Regions from separate parts of the Kribbella sp. NPDC004536 genome, predicted to be linked through region 2. Evidence: riboswitches for the same ligand, from Rfam matches in the RefSeq annotation. Region 2 holds a riboswitch; each other region holds the start of a gene.

Region 1 (5,789 bases), on a different contig from region 2:
CTCACCGGATATGCCGGCGGCCTGGATGCAAAGCGTTTTCTCTTGAATCTGGAAGCAAAAAGCTGACGTTCCGGAATTGTCCGGAACGGATTTAGACTGAATGGACAAAGGAGCAGATCCCCAGTGTGGAGTGGGGATCTGCTTCTTTACGTGTCAGCTAGTTTGCGGGGGCGTGGATCTCCAGGATGAGTCGGCGGCGGCCGCCCCACTCGCGTTTGTAGACCTTGTAGTCGGCGATTCCGGCAGCCGCGCAGAGCCGGCCGTAGCTGATCTCGTCGTGGATGAAGTGCACGCTGCTGCGGTTGTCGTCGTGCTCGGTGGTGACGATCCGGTGCTCCGGTCCCTGGCGCATCCCGTTCGCGATCTCGGCTGCGGTCGCCGGTCCCCAGACCGGGCCTTCGATGACCGCGATCCCGCCCGGCTTCAGCACCCGGGAGATCTCGCAGATCGTGGAGATCTGCTCGTCCTCGGCGAACAGTTCGTGGAACGCCGTCCACAGGCAGATCACCGCGTCGAACGAGTCCCACTTGTACGGCAGGTCGGTCATCGAACCGATCGCCCAGTCGATCGCGAGCTCCTCCTCGGCGGCCTGCGCCCGACCGGCCTCGATCAGGTTCGGCGAGATGTCCAGCGCGCGGACGACCTTGCCGCCGCGGCGCAGCGGCAGCGCGACCCGGCCGTACCCGCAGCACAGGTCCAGTACGGACTCGCGGCCGACCAGCAGCTCCTCGACCGCCTTGACGATCGCCGTGTCCCGCTCGGGAGTGGTTCGCGCGGCCAGGCCGTCGGCCCCCAACTCCGCATATTCGGCCCGGCTACGCAGTGCGGAATTCAGCATGCCGCCAGTATTCCGTTGCCGCCGGGTCAGTTGTCCAGCGGCTGGCGCCGTACCCGGCCGAGGAGTACCGCGGCGAGCATCGAGACCACGATCGAGGTGTACGTCGCGCCGAGCCATCCCGGGACCGCGTGGTGGTTGAAGAGGGACTGCTGGATCTTGGTCCAGAACGGGGACCAGCCCGCGACGGTACCGGGGTTCACCAACTGGTACGCGACGAAGCCGATCAGCCACGCGACGGTCGGCTGCCAGCGGAACTTCGCCGTGTCGGACACGTCCCACTTCATCTTGCAGACCACGAAGAAGTCCGCGATCGCGACCGCGAACAACGGGATGAAGACCGAGCCGATGAGGTACAGGAACTGCGTGTAGTTGCCCAGGTCAATAAACATCGCGATGCCGGTGGCAACGACCCCGATCGCCACCGAGATCCACCGGCGGTCGATGTGACCGACGAGATTGTGCAGGGACATCGTCGTCGAGTAGACGTTCGCGTACGCCTCGTCGACCTCGTCGACCAGCAGTACGAACAGCGCGATCGCGCCGGCCGGCAGCGTGACGAGCGCGGTGATCACGTCGTCGGTGTTCGTCTGCAGGGTCGCCACCGCGACCACACCGAGTGCGTAGTAGATGATCGCGGCCAGACCATAGCCGAGCGAGGAGCCCGCGAAGGCAGCCTTGTTCGTCCGCGAGTGCCGCGTGTAGTCGGCGGCCAACGGCGCGAACGAGACGACCCCGGCGGCAGCCAGGTCGACCGCCGGCCAGAAGCCGTACACGCTGTCCTGCGGCAGCGCGTGCGCCGGCTTGCTGAGCACCTGGACGAACAGGTATGCCGAAGCGATCAGTACCAGCCAGACCATGAACTTGCGGAGCAGCCGGACGCTGCCCAGCGGCCGGACCGCCATCGTCGTGGCGATCGCACCCGCGAGGAGTACGAACAGCCAACGCCACTTCTCACTCGTCACCGCGACGGCGGCCTGCGAGATGACGATGATCTCCATCGTCGCCCAGCCGATGTTCTGCGCGATGTTCAGTACGGTCGGCGCCATCGATCCGCGGCGTCCGAACAGCCCGCGCAGCGCGGCCATCGCCGGCGCACCGGTCTGCGAACCGAACACGGCGGAGCCGCCGAGCACCAGCGCACCGAGGCCGCAGCCGACGACCACCGCGAGCAACCCCTGCCACAGGGAGCCGGTATAGGCCGCGACCAGCGCGCCGGTCACCGGGCCGAAGAGCGAGATGCCGAAGTTTCCCCACAGCGTGAACTGGGTCAGGAACCCGAGCGTCCGCGGCGCGTCCGTGGTGAGGACGAGCGGCGCCTCGGCCTTGCTTTCAGGACGTACAGCTGTATCGGTCATGAGTGAGCCCACTCCCTACGCCGGCATTACCCGGTCAGGTTCAGGCGGTCGGCGACCCAGCTGTCGCCCTCTCAGCCCGCGCTTCTCGGTGCGAGCTCCCGCATAGGTTTGTGCTGAAGAGCTTAACGCGTCAGCTGCTTTCGGGCAGCGCGGCGGCTCGTTCTATGAGAGCGGCCAGCTCCGGGCCGTTCGTCACGTTCGGCATGTGCGACCCGGTGTCCAGGGTCCGTGCCTCACCGTGACCGAGCTCCGCGAGGTGCTCCAGCCACTCGGCCGTACACATCAGGTCGTACCTGCCGCGGACCAGGACGACCGGGGCCTTGACCTGGGACATGACCGCGGCCAGGTCGTGCTGCCGGGACGCCTCTCCGGCCCGGGCGATCGTCGGCAGCGTCGTCCGGGCGTACTGCGGGCTGATCCGGACCAGCTTCGGTACGTCCGGGATGGCCGACCCGACGAGCCGCACGGCCCGGTCGATCCAGCTCGACATCCGTACGTCGCCGGTCGGCGCGGCCAGGACGAGGGCGTGTACGAGCTCCGGGTAGCGGATCGCGGTCTCCACGACGATCTGACAGCTCGCGGAGTGACCGACGAGGACGGCGCGTTCGCGGATCTTCTCCGCCAGTGCGACCGCGAGCGCACGGGGGTGCAGGTCCTCGCGAGCGCCCGCGGGTTCGCCGTACCCGGGGAGAGTGACCACGTGGTACTTCGTCACGAGGTGCTCGGCTGTCCGTGCGTACGACTCCGGGCCGAGGCCCAGACCGGGTACGAGGACGACTGGTGCGCTCACTCCCAGGGCGCCTTGGCCGGCGGTGCCTTGACGACCGGGTTCGGTACGTCGGGCTTCAGTTCGCGGTACCCGAGGAAGAAGCCGACGGCGACGAGCAGCAGGCCGAAACCACCCCAGCCGTACGCCGTGGGCAGCCGGTACACCGTTCCGTCGTTGCCGCCGAGGCCTGTGGACAGCACCATGACCAGCCAGACCAGGATCGGGATCGCGGACACCGCGACCAGACCCAGCCCGACCAGCTCGGCAGGACCGGGGTTGCGACCGACCTTGCGGCGGGCCAGTACGTCCCGGAGCCACATCACCAGCGCGCCGGCGCCGACGACCACCAGCATCAGCTGGCCGATGGCGTCCAGTACGTCGGTGCGGAGCGGGTGGTTGAGGGGTGAGCCCGGTGCCTGCGAGATCTCCCGGAGCGCGACTCGCTGGACGGTCAGTACGAGCAAGCCGTAGATGGTCGCGATGAACGTCGCCAGCCCGACCACACGGGACGCACGGGGGTCACGTGGCGCCTCCCGGCCGTACGTCGGCAGCTCATGCGACTCCGGGGTGGCCGGCGTACCGAACGGGGTGCCGGGGCGGTAGACCGGAGGCTGGTGGTACGCCGGGTTCGTCTGCACCGGCGGCTGCTGGCCACCGTAGGGCTGGGGCTGCGCGTACGGGAACTGTTCCGGCGGCGCCTGCTGACCGCTCGCGTAGTTGCCACCGCCGTACGGCGCGGGCGGAGCGTAGTGGTGCTCCTCGCCGGGCGGCGGCTGCTTGTCGGGGTCCTCGTCCCGGCCGTACGTCGGGAAGTCCTGTGACGACATCTGCTGCTCCTCCCGTCGTACCCAGTTTCTCAGGTGGCCTTGACCGTCGGCCAGGCGTTCGGCAGGCAGCCGGCCAGACCCTTGGTCTGCTGCATCATCACCGGCGCGGGGGTCTTCGGCGCCGTACACGTCGAGTGACCGTGGCCGAGCGCGTGCCCGACCTCGTGGTTGACCAGGTAGCTGCGGTACAGGTCGACGTTGCCGTTGTACGCCGGGATCGCGTAGATCCAGCGCTTCGCGTTCAGTACGACCCGGTCCTCGACGCGGCAGGAAACCTCACCGCCGGTGTCGAGCGGGAGGCAGAGCTTGTCGGTCAATGTCGGCGTGGCCAGGATGATCCGCAGGTCCGCGTCCGGCTTGTCGGTCCGCTCGAAGCTGACCGGATGCAGCGCCTGCCAGCCCCGCGGATCGGTCAACGTCTTGTGGATCGCCGCCGCGACCGCGGCACCGTTCACGGTGACACCCTGCTCGATCTCCACGCGGTAGGTCAGCTTGTCGCGGACCCCGTTCGCCTTACTGAACCCAGGCACCACGGCGAGCTTCCCGGTCGACACGAGCACGTTCGGCTTCGCGCCCTTGGGCTTCCGCGTCAAGCTCGGCGCCGGCCGCAACGGGGTGGTGAACTTCTGCGTCGGCGTAGGCACCGGCGTCGGAGTCACCGACACCACGGGCTCTTCGTCCGCCACATCGTTGACCCCCGCAACCGCCTGCGCCGCAAGGCTGCTGCGATGAGCCACGTCCGGATGCGCCACCACCACAGTCGCCGCCACCGCAAGCAAGGTCACCACAACCCACTGCCCGCGATAACCCTTCCGCCGACTGTGCCGCCCACGCGCACCCATCTGCTGGCCACGCCGCCGGGAGGTCATGACACTCGACCCTACCGACCCCAGCCACCCCACGAAACCCCGGTTGCGTTAAGCCGTTCTGGTGCGGAGGAATTTTCCGAAGTGGGGGACGGTGAAGGCTACGGTGCCTCGTTCGGCGGAGAAGACCAGGCCTTTCTTGATCAGGCCGTCGCGCGCGGGGGACAGGGACTGGGGTTTGCGGTTGAGGGTGCTGGCTACTTCGGAGGTGGGGACGGAGCCGTCGTCCACGCCGATGCCCAGCTCGGCCATGGCGCGCATGTACTCGCGTTCGGCGGGGGTGGCTCGTTCGTAGCGGGAGCCGAAGAAGCCCACGGTGAGTTCGGCGGAGGCCTCCGGGGCGGCTACGGCGACGTCCTTGATGGTGATCGGTGAGGTCGGCGCGTGGTCCCAGGTGGAGTGGGCGAAGGCCTGGACGAAGTACGGGTAGCCGTCGGTCTGCGCGTACAGCTCGTCCAGGGCCTCCTCGTCGTACTGCACTCCTTCGCTCTCGGCCGGGATCAGCAGCGCGCGGTCACACGCGTCCCGCGCCAGGCGGTCCACGCGGATGTAGCGGAACAGCCGCTCCGAGTACGACTTGCTGGCGGACAGTACGGCCGGCAGGTGCGGCAGACCGGCGCCGACGACGACAAGCGGCGCGCTCTGCTGGGAGATCTCGTGGCAGGCAGCGCACAGCGCGGACAGGTCGTCCGTGCTGATGTCCTGCATCTCGTCGATGAACAAGCCGACCCCGACGGTCAGGTCGCCGGCCAGGTCGGCCGCGTCGGTGAACAGCTCGATCAGGTCCATCTCCAGGTCACCGGAGTCGGCCCGGCCCTTCGCAGCGGCCACGTCCACCGGCGGGTGCCAGCGGATCCCTTTCCGGTCGTTGGCCGCCGTACGCAGCGCGAACGCCTTCAGGACGGCGCTGAACTGGTCGACCTTCTCGTCGTCGCGGTGCCGGTGGCCGAGCTCGCGCATCGCGGTGTGCAGCGCCTGCGCGATCGGCAGCCGGATGCTCTGGTCCGGCCGGGCCTCGATCTTCCCGGTGCCCCACGCGCGTTTGATCGCCTGGGACCGCAGGGTGTTCAGCAGCACCGTCTTGCCAACGCCCCGGAGTCCGCTGAGCACCAGGCTCCGCTCCGGTCTGCCTGC
Region 2 (5,789 bases):
GCAGGGTTACGGGCAGCAGCCTGGGTACGGGCAGGCTCCTGGGCAGCCCGGACAGTACGGGTATCCCCAGCAGCCCGGGTACGGGTACGGCGGGCCGCAGGCACCGTTGGCGGACTGGCTTCCGCGGGTCGGGGCGTCCTTGATCGACGGTCTGATCAGCACTGTGCCGGTCCTGATCGGCTACGGCGTCTTCATCGCGGACGTCTTCACCAGGCAGAACCGCTACGACAACGGCCCATCGGCCTTCGCGGTCATCCTGCTCATCGTCGGAGCGCTGGCCAGCTTCGGGCTCGGCCTGTGGAACCGGGTGTTCCGGCAGGGGTCGACCGGGCAGAGCGTCGGCAAAAGCGTGCTGCACATCAAGTTGGTCGACTCCAGGACCGGCCAGACGGTCGGAGCCGGCCGGGCGTTCCTGCGCGAGATCCTCAGCGGCATCTTCAACAACGCCTGCTTCCTGGACTCGCTCTGGCCGTTGTGGGACGAGCAGAAGCAGACCTGGCACGACAAGGTCTGCAACACCTTCGTGGTGCGCACCAACTGACATTCAGTGCGAGCGCAGTAGCCCTGCGCACGTAACAGCCCACAGGACGCTGGTGAACGTGCCGATGATGAAGCGTTCGGCAACAGCCTGTGGGGTGACGGACGCCGGCTGGTCAGGACTACGGAGTTCCGGGTACCTGGCCAGCCCTTTGATCGCCAGCACGATCGCGATGCCTTCCGGCCAGCCCGCGACCAGTGCGGCGTAGATGGCCATCCGTTCGAGCGCACCGATCAGTGCGCCGCCACGTAGTACCTCACCGGCCTTCTGCGTCGACTGGGCACGGGTGTTCCCTCTGTCGGCCAAGGCCAGCACAGAGGTCGTCAGCGGGCCGCCGCCGGTCACCGCAAGCCCTCCCGCGAGCAGGAGCAGCACGTTCCACCAGCGCTCGGCCCAGCCGTCCACACCGTGGCCGGCGAGCAACAGGACGCCAACCGCAGCTAAACAGGCCAGCATGACACCGCTGATGACGATCTCGAGGTTGGATCCGGACTTGGGCACCCACGCCAGTACGGCGAGGACGAGGGCGGCTGCGGTGAGCGAAAGTACCAGCGCCGTCACGCAGCGACCCCGTGGTCGAGGAGGTCGGCCGCAAGTGCCCGTCCGCGTTGTTCCTCGGCGACACCGGCCGCTTGGGCCCGCTGGGTCACTGCCGACTGGCTGATGCCGAGTTTCACGCCGATCTCCCGCCTGGTGAGTCCATCGCCCAACAGATCCGCCACGGCCCAACCGCGTTCGCTCCGTCGTCGCAGTACGGACGCCATCAGCCAGAGCACCGTCTCCACCTGCTCGGCGCTCCGCGGGTTGGATCCCACCACGTTCACGTGGTGCGGGCTCGACTTGGCCCGGGTGACCGCCTCCCGGGCGAACACGAACGCGTCACCGCTACCGGCGCGCGTACTCCGGGGCAGCGGTTCGGTGACGTCGCCGACGCCGAGTCCGACGTACCAACTGTCGGTCCGGAGCAGCTCGACGATCACGTCGACGGTCGTCCGGGCCTCGGACAACACGCCCTGCACCTCGTCGCCGGCGGTCCGCTCGAACCGCCGCAACAGCCCGCCGCGCCGCGGCCGCCGGTTCAGGGAGCTCAGCAACTCGGGTACGAGATCACTCGTGCTTCGGCTACCCCGCTGATCTACCGTGAGAACGAAGACCATCACCAGCACCTCCTTCCGACGCCCATAAGGCTACAACCTTATTAACGCAGAGTGAAGGCCAAAACCTGAACCGCTTCACCCGGTCACTCCCCGTATCCGGCCCGGAGCGTCGCACACGCCGGGCCGGACCGGAAACCGACTCAGTCGGTGACAGGCAGGTACAACTTCTGGTCCGTGGACCTGAAGGTCTCGGACATTTCGGCGAAGCCGGCTTCGATGGCTTCGGTGGAGGTCAGGCCTCGTTCTTCGGCGTAGGCGCGGATGTCGGCGGTGATCCGCATCGAGCAGAACTTCGGACCGCACATCGAGCAGAAGTGGGCGGTCTTGGCGGGCTCGGCGGGCAGTGTCTCGTCATGGAACGAACGTGCGGTGTCGGGATCCAGCGAGAGGTTGAACTGGTCCTCCCAGCGGAACTCGAACCTTGCCTTGGACAACGTGTCGTCCCAGGCCTGCGCACCCGGATGCCCCTTGGCCAGATCGGCTGCGTGGGCGGCGATCTTGTACGTGATCACCCCGGTCTTCACGTCGTCGCGATCCGGCAGCCCGAGGTGTTCCTTGGGCGTGACGTAGCAGAGCATCGCCGTACCCAGCCAGCCGATCTGCGCCGCCCCGATCGCCGACGTGATGTGGTCGTAGGCCGGCGCCACATCAGTTGCCAACGGCCCCAATGTGTAGAACGGCGCCTCGCCGCAGAGCTCCTCCTCGAGCCGTACGTTCTCGGCGATCTTGTGCATCGGCACATGTCCCGGCCCCTCGATCATCACCTGTACGTCGTGCTCCCAGGCGATCCGGGTCAGCTCCCCCAACGTCCGCAGCTCCGCGAACTGCGCCTCGTCGTTCGCGTCCGCGATGCACCCGGGCCGCAGCCCGTCGCCGAGCGAGAACGTCACGTCGTACTCACGCAGGATGGAGCACAGCTCCGCGAAATGCGTGTACAGGAAGGACTCCTGGTGATGCGCGAGGCACCACGCGGCCATGATCGACCCACCGCGCGACACGATCCCCGTGATCCGCCGCGCGGTCAGCGGCACGTACCGCAGCAGTACGCCCGCGTGCACCGTCATGTAGTCGACGCCCTGCTCGCACTGCTCGATCACGGTGTCGCGGTAGACCTCCCACGACAGCGCGGCCGGATCGCCCTTCACCTTCTCCAGCGCCTGGTACAGCGGGACCGTACCGATCGGCACCGGCGAGTTCCGCAGGATCCATTCCCGCGTCTCGTGGATGTTCTTCCCGGTCGACAGGTCCATCACGGTGTCCGCGCCCCACCTGGTCGCCCAGACGAGTTTCTCGACCTCCTCCTCGATCGAGCTGCTGACCGCCGAGTTGCCGATGTTGGCGTTCACCTTCACCAGGAACTTCTTGCCGATGATCATCGGCTCGCTCTCCGGGTGGCAGCGGTTCGCCGGGATCACCGCCCGGCCGCGCGCCACCTCGTCCCGGACGAATTCCGGGTCGAGCCCTTCCCGGAGCGCGACGTACCTCATCTCCTCGGTGATCGTCCCGGCCCGCGCGTGCCCGAGCTGGGTCCGCGGCTCGCGGCCGGCGATCCAGTCCCGCCGCAGCGGCGGCAGACCGGCCTGTATGTCGATCTGCGCGGACGCGTCGGTGTACGGACCCGACGTGTCGTAGAGGTCGAAGTACTCACCGTTGGTGAGATTGACCCGGCGCGCCGGTACGCCGAGCTCGCCGCGATAGATCTTCTCCGACCCCGAGATCGGGCCGGTGCTGACATTGACCATCTTGCTGCTCCCTACGCCGGAATTACCCGGACAGGTTCTGCGGTCGGCGGCACCGGCCAGGGTCAGATTCCTGGTCCAGCCGCCCTCTCAGCCCACTACGGTGCGAGCTCCCGCGGTCTCTAGTTGTCAGCGCCCACCATAATCGGGTCATGAGAGACCTCGTGTACCCGCCCGTCGTCGCCTTCGCGAAGACTGCCTTCACGGTGCTGGACCTCAAGATCCGCCGCACCGGGACGGAGCACGTCCCGCGCACGGGCGGAGCACTGGTCGCGATCAACCACATCAGCTACGTCGACTTCGTCCTCGGCGGGTTCGGCGCCCTGCCGGCCAAGCGGCTGGTCCGCTTCATGGCCAAGGAGGTGCTGTTCCGGAACCGGTACTCCGGTCCGCTGATGCGCGGCATGCACCACATCCCGGTGGACCGGGAGGCGGGCGCGGCGTCGTACCGGACCGCCGTGGAGTACCTGCGGAACGGCGAACTGGTCGGAGTGTTCCCGGAGGCGACGATCAGCCGCTCGTTCGAGCTCAAGGAGTTCAAGTCCGGCACGGTCCGGATGGCCGCCGAGGCCGGCGTACCGATCCTGCCGATGATCCTGTGGGGCACCCAGCGGATGTTCACCAAGGACCACCCGCGGGACTTCACCCGGCACCGCCCGATCTCGATCAGCATCGGCGCCCCGCTCACCGTGACGGCCGCCGACGACCCCGCGGAGGCGACCGCGCGGCTGCGGACGACGATGGCCGGGATGCTGGACGAGAGCATCCGTTCCTACCCTGAGCAGCCGGCCGGTGCCTGGTGGTTGCCGGCCGCGTACGGCGGCAGCGCGCCGACCCCGGAGGAGGCCGAGCGGCTGGATCGCGAGGAGCTCGCGGAGCGGGCCGAACGGCGGAGGAGACCTTGACCCTGAGGGGCGATCAAGGGTACGAAGGCACTCGTTGACGTAGCAGGTACCTGGGGGGTCCCTGTGGTAGCTGGTTTACCAAAGCAGGCGGGGGCAGGTCCTTGTTCGATTCACCGGAAGAGCTGCATCTTTTCGAGCCCGGTGCGCTGACGCCGGCGCCGCATGTCGCTGAGCACATCCCGGACGCCGGCGCCTACTTCGTCGACTGGGCGACCCGCGGCCTGACGGTGGACCGTGCCCGCGAGGTGGAGTCCGCGGTGAACGGCCGGCGCAACCAGAACGGCTGGTTCCCGCTGGAGACGCTGGACAGCATCGGCAGCAAGGGTTTCTGGCGCGGCCCGCTGACTTACCTGGCCCGGATGACGGCCGACGACCCACGGTTGCTGCAGGAGTGGGCCACGGACGGCCTGGACAGCGAGCAGAAAGCCCGTATCGAAGCGACCGTCGACCACCTGCTCCACCAGCAGGGGCACGCTGTAGCGGCCACCTGGGCCGTCGCCGTACGCCCCCGTACGTTCTTGGACGCAGAGGTGCTCGGCGACCGCCTGCTGGCCGCATGGGAGTACAACCTCGGCTCCATCCGTACGAAGGACGTCGCCAAGGCTGTACGCCGTTGGAACCGTTAGCCGGGTACTAGTGGAACTGCGGGATGATCAGGTACAGCCCGTAGAGCACGGCGGCCAGGCAGGCCGCGAAACACAGTGCAGCGACACCCGTGTCCACCACGGACGGCTGCCGCTTGTCGTCGATCGCTACGGCACGCCGCGCCATCGCGGTGACTCCGAGCGCGAACAGCACCGCCAGACCGACACCGAAGAGCAGGCTGGCCAGTGCGACCTCACCGAGGGCATCCCACTTGATGTGCATCGTCGTACTCCTCTCAGGCCGCGGCGGGCGTGGTGGCGGGGGTCGAGCTCGGGTACTCGTTGACGTTCTCCGACGTCACCGGGCGGCGCCGGGACGCGGCGTAGATGGCGCCACCGGCCGCGACCGCGAGTACGGCGATGATCGCGACACCGAGGTTGCCGGAGTCCGCGACCTCACCGGCGAGTGCGCCGACGATCGCCGCCGCGGGCAGCGTCAGCAGCCAGGCGACGGCCATCCGGCCGGCCACAGTCCAGCGCACCTCGGCCAGCCGCTTGCCGAGGCCGGCGCCGAGGATGCTGCCCGAGCAGACCTGGGTGGTGGACAGCGGGAAGCCCAGGTGCGACGACGCCAGCAACACGGCTGTCGAGCTCGTCTCCGCGGAGAAGCCCTGCGGCGACTCGATCTCGGCCAGGCCCTTGCCCATCGTCCGGATGATCCGCCAGCCGCCCAGGTAGGTGCCGGCGGCGATCGCGAGACCGGCCGCCAGGATCACCCAGACCGGCGGCTTGGCACCGGAGTGCAGGCTGCCGGAGGTGATCAGCACCAGCGTGATCACACCCATAGTCTTCTGCGCGTCACCGGT
Region 3 (5,789 bases), on a different contig from region 2:
AACTCGTCGCTCGGCAATCTGTTCAATGGCGGATACTACCGGGATGACATCTGGTGCGATTTGTATGCAAGTATCCTTGGGAGTGGTTCACATGCGGTTTTTCGGACGAATCACGTCTTTTGATCGGAAGGTCGTAGTTCGGGCCCTGCGCCGGCGTGCTCATAGCCAGCCCGCGTCGATCCCCTTTCAAAAAGCCGGTACCCGATTCTGTCGAATGCTGGGTGGTGGCATTGGCGCTGTCGTTTTGGTGATGACTGGGCTCGTTCCTCAGGCACAGGCTTCGGCTGGGCAGGTTACTGAGATGTGGGGGAATCTCAGTGCTGCCATCGTCCGTGATCACACGACAACGCCGGAAACCATCAGCGTCAAGCTCACGATCAATGGATTCGTGACCATCGACGACCCGCAGTACTGGGTTGATCACGGGGCTTCTGTCGACATCAAGTGTTCGGGTCGGGACTACTACCTGCGCAACAAACCGCGCGTCGCATTCACCGGTACGTTCGACAAGTACTCGGCGAATCCGATCGTGGCGTACCCGCCGGGCGGCGGGTTCGCGGTCCAGACCTCGCCGACAGCGCCGCTCGGTGGCGCATTCCATTTTGGTCTCTACGAAGACGAGATCTGGTGCGACCTGTATGCCAATATCCCCGGCAGTACTTCGCAGGCGCACATCCAGACCAATCACGTCTACGGCCATTTCTGATCGGACGTCGCCCCGGATCGGGGGTTGAGAAACCGGTTTCCATCAGGGAGGATGCCGGGGTGGGTCGGACACCGAAGGACACCATCACGATCACCGACGTGGCGCGGCTTGCCGAGGTGTCGCGGGCCACCGTGTCGCGGGTGATGAACGGCCGTCTCAGTGTCGCACCCGAGATCGTCGAGCGGGTACGAGCCGCCGCGGAGCAGCTCAACTACCGGCCGAGCGACCTGGCCCGGAGCCTGTCGCTGGGCCGGACGAACATGGTCGCGCTGGTCGTCCCTGACCTCGGCAACCCGCTGTTCCAGCAGGTCCTGCGCGGGATCACGAACGCGTCCGCCGCGGCCGGGTACAAGGTGCTGGTCGCCGAGACCGACGAGGATCCGGAGGCCGAGGCGGCGATCGCGATCGAGGCGCGCCGCCGCTGCGACGCGCTGATCATGGTCTCGCCGCGAATGGACGAGGACCGGCTGGTCGAACTGCTGCCTCAGGTCCAGCCGGTGATCCTGGTCAACCGGCAAGGCCCGGCAAAGGTGTCGTCCGTCGTCGTCGACTACGGCCGCGCCGTCCGGATCGTGGTGGACCACCTGGTCGGGCTCGGGCACCGGCGGCTCGCGTTCCTGTCCGGCCCGGCCGCGAGCGCCTCGAACCGGCTGCGGCTGGAGGCGCTCGACGTCGCCGAGCGGGAGATCCCGGGGCTGGACCTGGTCCGGCTCGAGTGCGGCTGGTCGATCGAGGACGGGTACGCCGCGGTGGAACGGGTGCTCGAGGCGCGGGTGACGGCGGTCGTCGCGTTCAACGACCTGGTCGCGTTCGGCCTGCTGGCCCGGCTGAACGAGGTCGGCGTCGCGGTACCGACCGACCTGTCCGTGACCGGGATGGACGACATCGGGCTGGCACGGTTCGCCGTACCGTCGCTGACGACCGTACGGGTGCCGCAGAAGGATCTCGGTGAGCTCGCCTGGCAGCGGTTGCTCGCGTCGATCGCGGGGCCGGCCGGCGCGGTGGCCGACGTACCGGAGCTGCGGCTGGCGGTCCGGGCGAGTACCGGGCCGGTGCCGCAGGCGCGGCGGTCCGCGACGCCGGACGACCGGATCGGGTGGCAGCAGCAAGGCGACATCTACGAGCTGGGAAGTTCCGCGGGCATGCTCGCGCGGTACGAGTTCGGCCGGCGGATGCCGCAGGTACACGCGCCCCGGCCGTACCTGCATCCCGTCCGGACCCTCGGCGGCCATCCGTTGACCGAGGCCAGCCCGGTCGACCACCGCCACCATTACGGCGTCTCGCTCGCCGTCGCGGAGGTCAACGGGACGTCGCACTGGGGCGCCCGGACGTACGTACGTGGGCAAGGTCCCACCCTGCTGACGAACCACGGGCAGCAACGCAGCCGCGGCGTGACGATCGACGACCGCGAGCTGATCGACGACATCACTTGGTACGACGAGCAGGGCCGGCCGCAGCTTGTCGAGCAGCGGCGTCTCACCGGGGCGTTCGCGTTCGGCGGCTGGCGGCTCGACTGGCGGAGCGTGCTGACGGCCCGGTACGGCTCGATCCGCATCGACAGCCCGTCGACGACCGGCCGCGAGGGTGCCGGGTACGGCGGGATCTTCTGGCGGCTGCCGCTCGTGGAGACGACCGTGCTGAGCGCGGACGGCGCCGGTGTCGAGGCGGCTTTCGGGTCGTCGAGTCCGTGGCTCGCATTGGTGCAAGGCGATGTCAGCTTGCTGCTGGTACAGCCCGAGCGGGTGTGGCCGTGGTTCCTGCGGACGACGGCGTACGTCGGTGCGTGCCCGGCGCTCGCGTGGGACGAACCGTTGGCGCTCCAACCGAATCAGCAGCTCGCGCTGTCGTTGACCGCCGTACTGCTGGATCGTCCGCTGGACGCGAGCGAGGCTAGAACGTTGGCAGGCCGGTTGTAGGGGAGGACGCGAGCGCGGACTGCCAGCGGCGCGGGACCCGGCCGGCGAGGCGGGCGTTGCGGCCGGCCGAGACGGCGTCGCGCATCGCGGCGGCCATCAGCGCGGGCTTCTCCGCGCGGGTCACCGGGGTCGCGAGCATCACCGCGTCGCAGCCGAGCTCCATCGCCAGTGCGGCGTCGCTCGCCGTACCGATACCGGCGTCCACGATCACCGGGACGTTCGCCGCCTCGGCGATCAGCGCGATGTTGTGCGGGTTGCGGATGCCGAGCGCGGAACCGATGGGTGCGGCCAACGGCATCACCGCCGCGCAGCCCGCCTGCTCGAGGCGACGCGCCAGGATCGGGTCGTCGTTGGTGTACGGGAGAACGGTGAAACCGTCCGCGACCAAGGCGTCCACGGCATCCAGCAGCTCGATCGGATCAGGCAGTAGCAGGTGGTCGTCGGCCACGACCTCGACCTTGATGAGGTCGGTCTCCAGCGCCTCACGGGCCAGCTTCGCAGTCAGTACGGCCTCGGCTGCGGTGTGACAGCCTGCGGTGTTCGGCAGTACGTCGATGTTGTGCTTCTTCAGTACGTCGAGCACGGAGCCCTCGTGGCCCGTACCGAGGCGGCGCATCGCGACCGTGGTCAGTTGGGTGCCGGAGGCAATCAATGCCTCTTCCATCACTTCCAGGTTGGCGGAACCGCCGGTGCCCATGATCAGCCGGGAGGCGTACGTCCGCCAGCCGAGCTCCAGTGGATCGTCCATCTCAGCCTCCCTGCGTCGCGCTGACGATCTCGACCCGGTCACCTGGACGCAACGTGGTGCGTGCCCACTCGGCCTTGGTCAGCACGCTCTGATTCACCGCGACCGCGATCCCGGTGCTGCGGTCGGAGTACTCGTCGACGAGCTCCGCCACCGACTTGTCCGGCGGCACGTCGACCGTCGTACCGTTCACCCACACCGACTCCATGCTTCCTCCCTACGCCGGAATTACCCGAGTCAGGTTCAGCGGTCGGCGACGGCCAGTCACCCTCTCAGCCCACTCCCTGCGAGCTCCCGCGGACAGCATCGACTGTAGCTCACCCTCCCGGCCTTTTCCGACCGGGAGGGTGGCGTGGACAGCTACGGTGCGGTGATCGAGGTGACGGTTGCTCCGGAGATGTAGGTCGGCCAGACACCCACGGTGACGGTGATCTGGCCGTTCGCGTTCGGCGTCTGCGTCGTGGTCAGTCCGTACAGGCTGGTGACCTGGACCGGGCCGGTGGCGTTCACCGTCACGGTCGTGTTCGAGCCGCTCGCGGCCCAGATCGCGCGGAACGGCGTACCGTCGTTGGCCGCGTACACCTGGTCGATCAGCCCGTTCCCGGGGTACTCCTTCCCGAGGAATGTCGCCCCACGGAGCTGCCGCGCCGCGGTGGAGTACGCGACGTACGCGGGCTTAGGCGTGTACTTGCCGAGAGCGTCGGACTCGTTGTGGATCAGGCCGAAGTTGTCCTCCTGAGCCGCGGGGTTGATCCCGTCGTTCTTGAAGTCGTACATGTAGAAGCGGTCGACGTCGTGTCCGGGGACGTTGAGCATCTCGCGGGCCATGTACATCGCCTGCGTCGGCTCGGGCACGGGCGCCGCGCTGCCGGCGCCGGTGTACCAGCCGGCTTCGGTGATCCAGATCGGCTTGTCCACGCCGCCGTTGTACTGCCGGATCGTCGCCCGCACCTGGTCGATGAACGTGCCGAGGCTCTCCGGCGCGTTCAGGTAGTTGTAGGGGTGGATCGACACCACGTCGAGGTACTTCAGTCCGCCGAGCTGGCAGAACTGCTGGAACCACGCCTGCTGGGTGACGTCGGTGTCACCGCCGCCCACGATCGTCAGCCCCGGGTGGTTCGCCTTCAGCTTCGGATACGTTGCCTTGAGCAACGCAAGGTAGCTGTCCGGGGTAAAGTTCGACGGGCCGGCGGCGTTCACGTCCCACTCGTTCCAGATCGCCAGGTTCTGGACCTGCGGGTACTGTGTCGCCAGCTTGTCCGCGTAGTTCGCGAAGCCGGCCCGGCCGGCGTCGGTGAACGGCGCGTCGACGTCGTTGTTCGCCACATCGTCGTACTTCGCGTTGCCGTAGTCCGCGATCAGCAACGGGTCGAGCCCGTTGGACTGGAACGACTGCAGGTACGACGTGTACTTCGCCGGGAAGCTGTAGGTGCCGACGGTGCTCTCGACGGCCGACCAGTACGCCTCGTCGCGCGCGGTCCGCGCCCCCGACTGGACGAGCAGCGGCACCGGGTCCGTGCTCCACGTCCCGGCGAAGTGCGTACCGGCGCCTTGGTACGTCGGGGATGTCGTCGCGGCGACCGCGTCGACGTTGACGGAGGCCGTCGTACCGCCGCCGTTGATCGAACTCTTGTCCAGCGTCAGCATGATCGCCTTCGCCGGACCGTGCCAGATGCCGTCGTCGGCACCACCGAAGTGCAGGTATCCGCTGCCGGCGTCGAACCTCGTGACGTTGAACTGTTGCCATCCGGTGCCGGAGATCGTCAGCCGTTGTTGATGGACCTGACCGGTCGCGTCGGTCACGCGCAGGCCGATCGACGAGAGTTGGCTGGATTTCACCCACAAATTGAGGGATTTGGCATCGATCGGTACGAGCGTACGTTGGAGTGCGACGTAGTTTCCGCCACCGCTGAAGTCGCCGCTGAGCTTGGCGGACTGGGCGCCGGCGTGCGGCGAAGCGGTGTCGTAGGTGAGGCTGCCGGTCGCGCCCGGGAACTCGCTGCCCGGGTAGAACGACCAGCCTTCCGCGGCGCTCTCGTAGTCGCCGAGCGGTGTCGTCGGCGTGGCCGCGAGCGTGTTGAGCGTCAGGTCGTCGAGGTTGACGCTGCTGCTCGTCGCGCCGCTGATCGCGCCCTTGTCCAGCACGACCTCGATCGACTTCGCCGGACCGTGCCAGACGCCGTCGTTCGTGCCGCCGAAGTGCACGTACTGCTTGCCGCCGTCGAACTTCGTCACACTCAGCGGCTGCCAATCGGTTGCCCCAGACAACGTCAGGCGCTGCTGGTGAACCTGGCCGGTGGAGTCGGTGATGCGGAACGTGAGGAACGACAGGTTCGGCGTCTTCGCCCAGAAGCTCACGCTGGTCGCGGCAGTCAGCGGCAGCGGGCGGTTGACGCTGACGTACGCACCACCGGCGCTGAAG

The links. A riboswitch is a leader RNA that binds a small molecule or an ion and turns the genes downstream of it on or off. The one in region 2 is predicted to bind thiamine pyrophosphate.
Region 1: it holds a riboswitch for thiamine pyrophosphate, as region 2 does, so the genes downstream of both, ACFYRU_RS11735 (purine-cytosine permease family protein) here and thiC (phosphomethylpyrimidine synthase ThiC) in region 2, are expected to answer to the same signal.
Region 3: it holds a riboswitch for thiamine pyrophosphate, as region 2 does, so the genes downstream of both, thiS (sulfur carrier protein ThiS) here and thiC (phosphomethylpyrimidine synthase ThiC) in region 2, are expected to answer to the same signal.

What each region holds. Positions count from the first base shown of each region.
Region 1 covers NZ_JBIALY010000001.1:2,358,272-2,364,060, reverse strand. Annotated here, with positions in the region: gene ACFYRU_RS11745 (methylated-DNA--[protein]-cysteine S-methyltransferase) at 1-66, shown strand, start outside; gene ACFYRU_RS11740 (class I SAM-dependent methyltransferase) at 158-838, opposite strand; gene ACFYRU_RS11735 (purine-cytosine permease family protein) at 865-2,193, opposite strand; TPP riboswitch at 2,189-2,305, opposite strand; gene ACFYRU_RS11730 (alpha/beta fold hydrolase) at 2,324-2,983, opposite strand; gene ACFYRU_RS11725 (hypothetical protein) at 2,980-3,789, opposite strand; gene ACFYRU_RS11720 (DUF3152 domain-containing protein) at 3,819-4,658, opposite strand; gene ACFYRU_RS11715 (ATP-binding protein) at 4,707-5,789, opposite strand, start outside.
Region 2 covers NZ_JBIALY010000006.1:81,762-87,550, forward strand. Annotated here, with positions in the region: gene ACFYRU_RS38695 (RDD family protein) at 1-541, shown strand, start outside; gene ACFYRU_RS38700 (hypothetical protein) at 545-1,099, opposite strand; gene ACFYRU_RS38705 (transposase) at 1,096-1,695, opposite strand; gene thiC (phosphomethylpyrimidine synthase ThiC) at 1,836-3,437, opposite strand; TPP riboswitch at 3,428-3,561, opposite strand; gene ACFYRU_RS38715 (lysophospholipid acyltransferase family protein) at 3,587-4,339, shown strand; gene ACFYRU_RS38720 (hypothetical protein) at 4,441-4,965, shown strand; gene ACFYRU_RS38725 (hypothetical protein) at 4,973-5,206, opposite strand; gene ACFYRU_RS38730 (anion permease) at 5,220-5,789, opposite strand, start outside.
Region 3 covers NZ_JBIALY010000001.1:2,963,329-2,969,117, forward strand. Annotated here, with positions in the region: gene ACFYRU_RS14670 (hypothetical protein) at 251-706, shown strand; gene ACFYRU_RS14675 (DUF6807 family protein) at 766-2,622, shown strand; gene ACFYRU_RS14680 (thiazole synthase) at 2,597-3,370, opposite strand; gene thiS (sulfur carrier protein ThiS) at 3,372-3,575, opposite strand; TPP riboswitch at 3,565-3,675, opposite strand; gene ACFYRU_RS14690 (glycosyl hydrolase) at 3,728-5,789, opposite strand, start outside.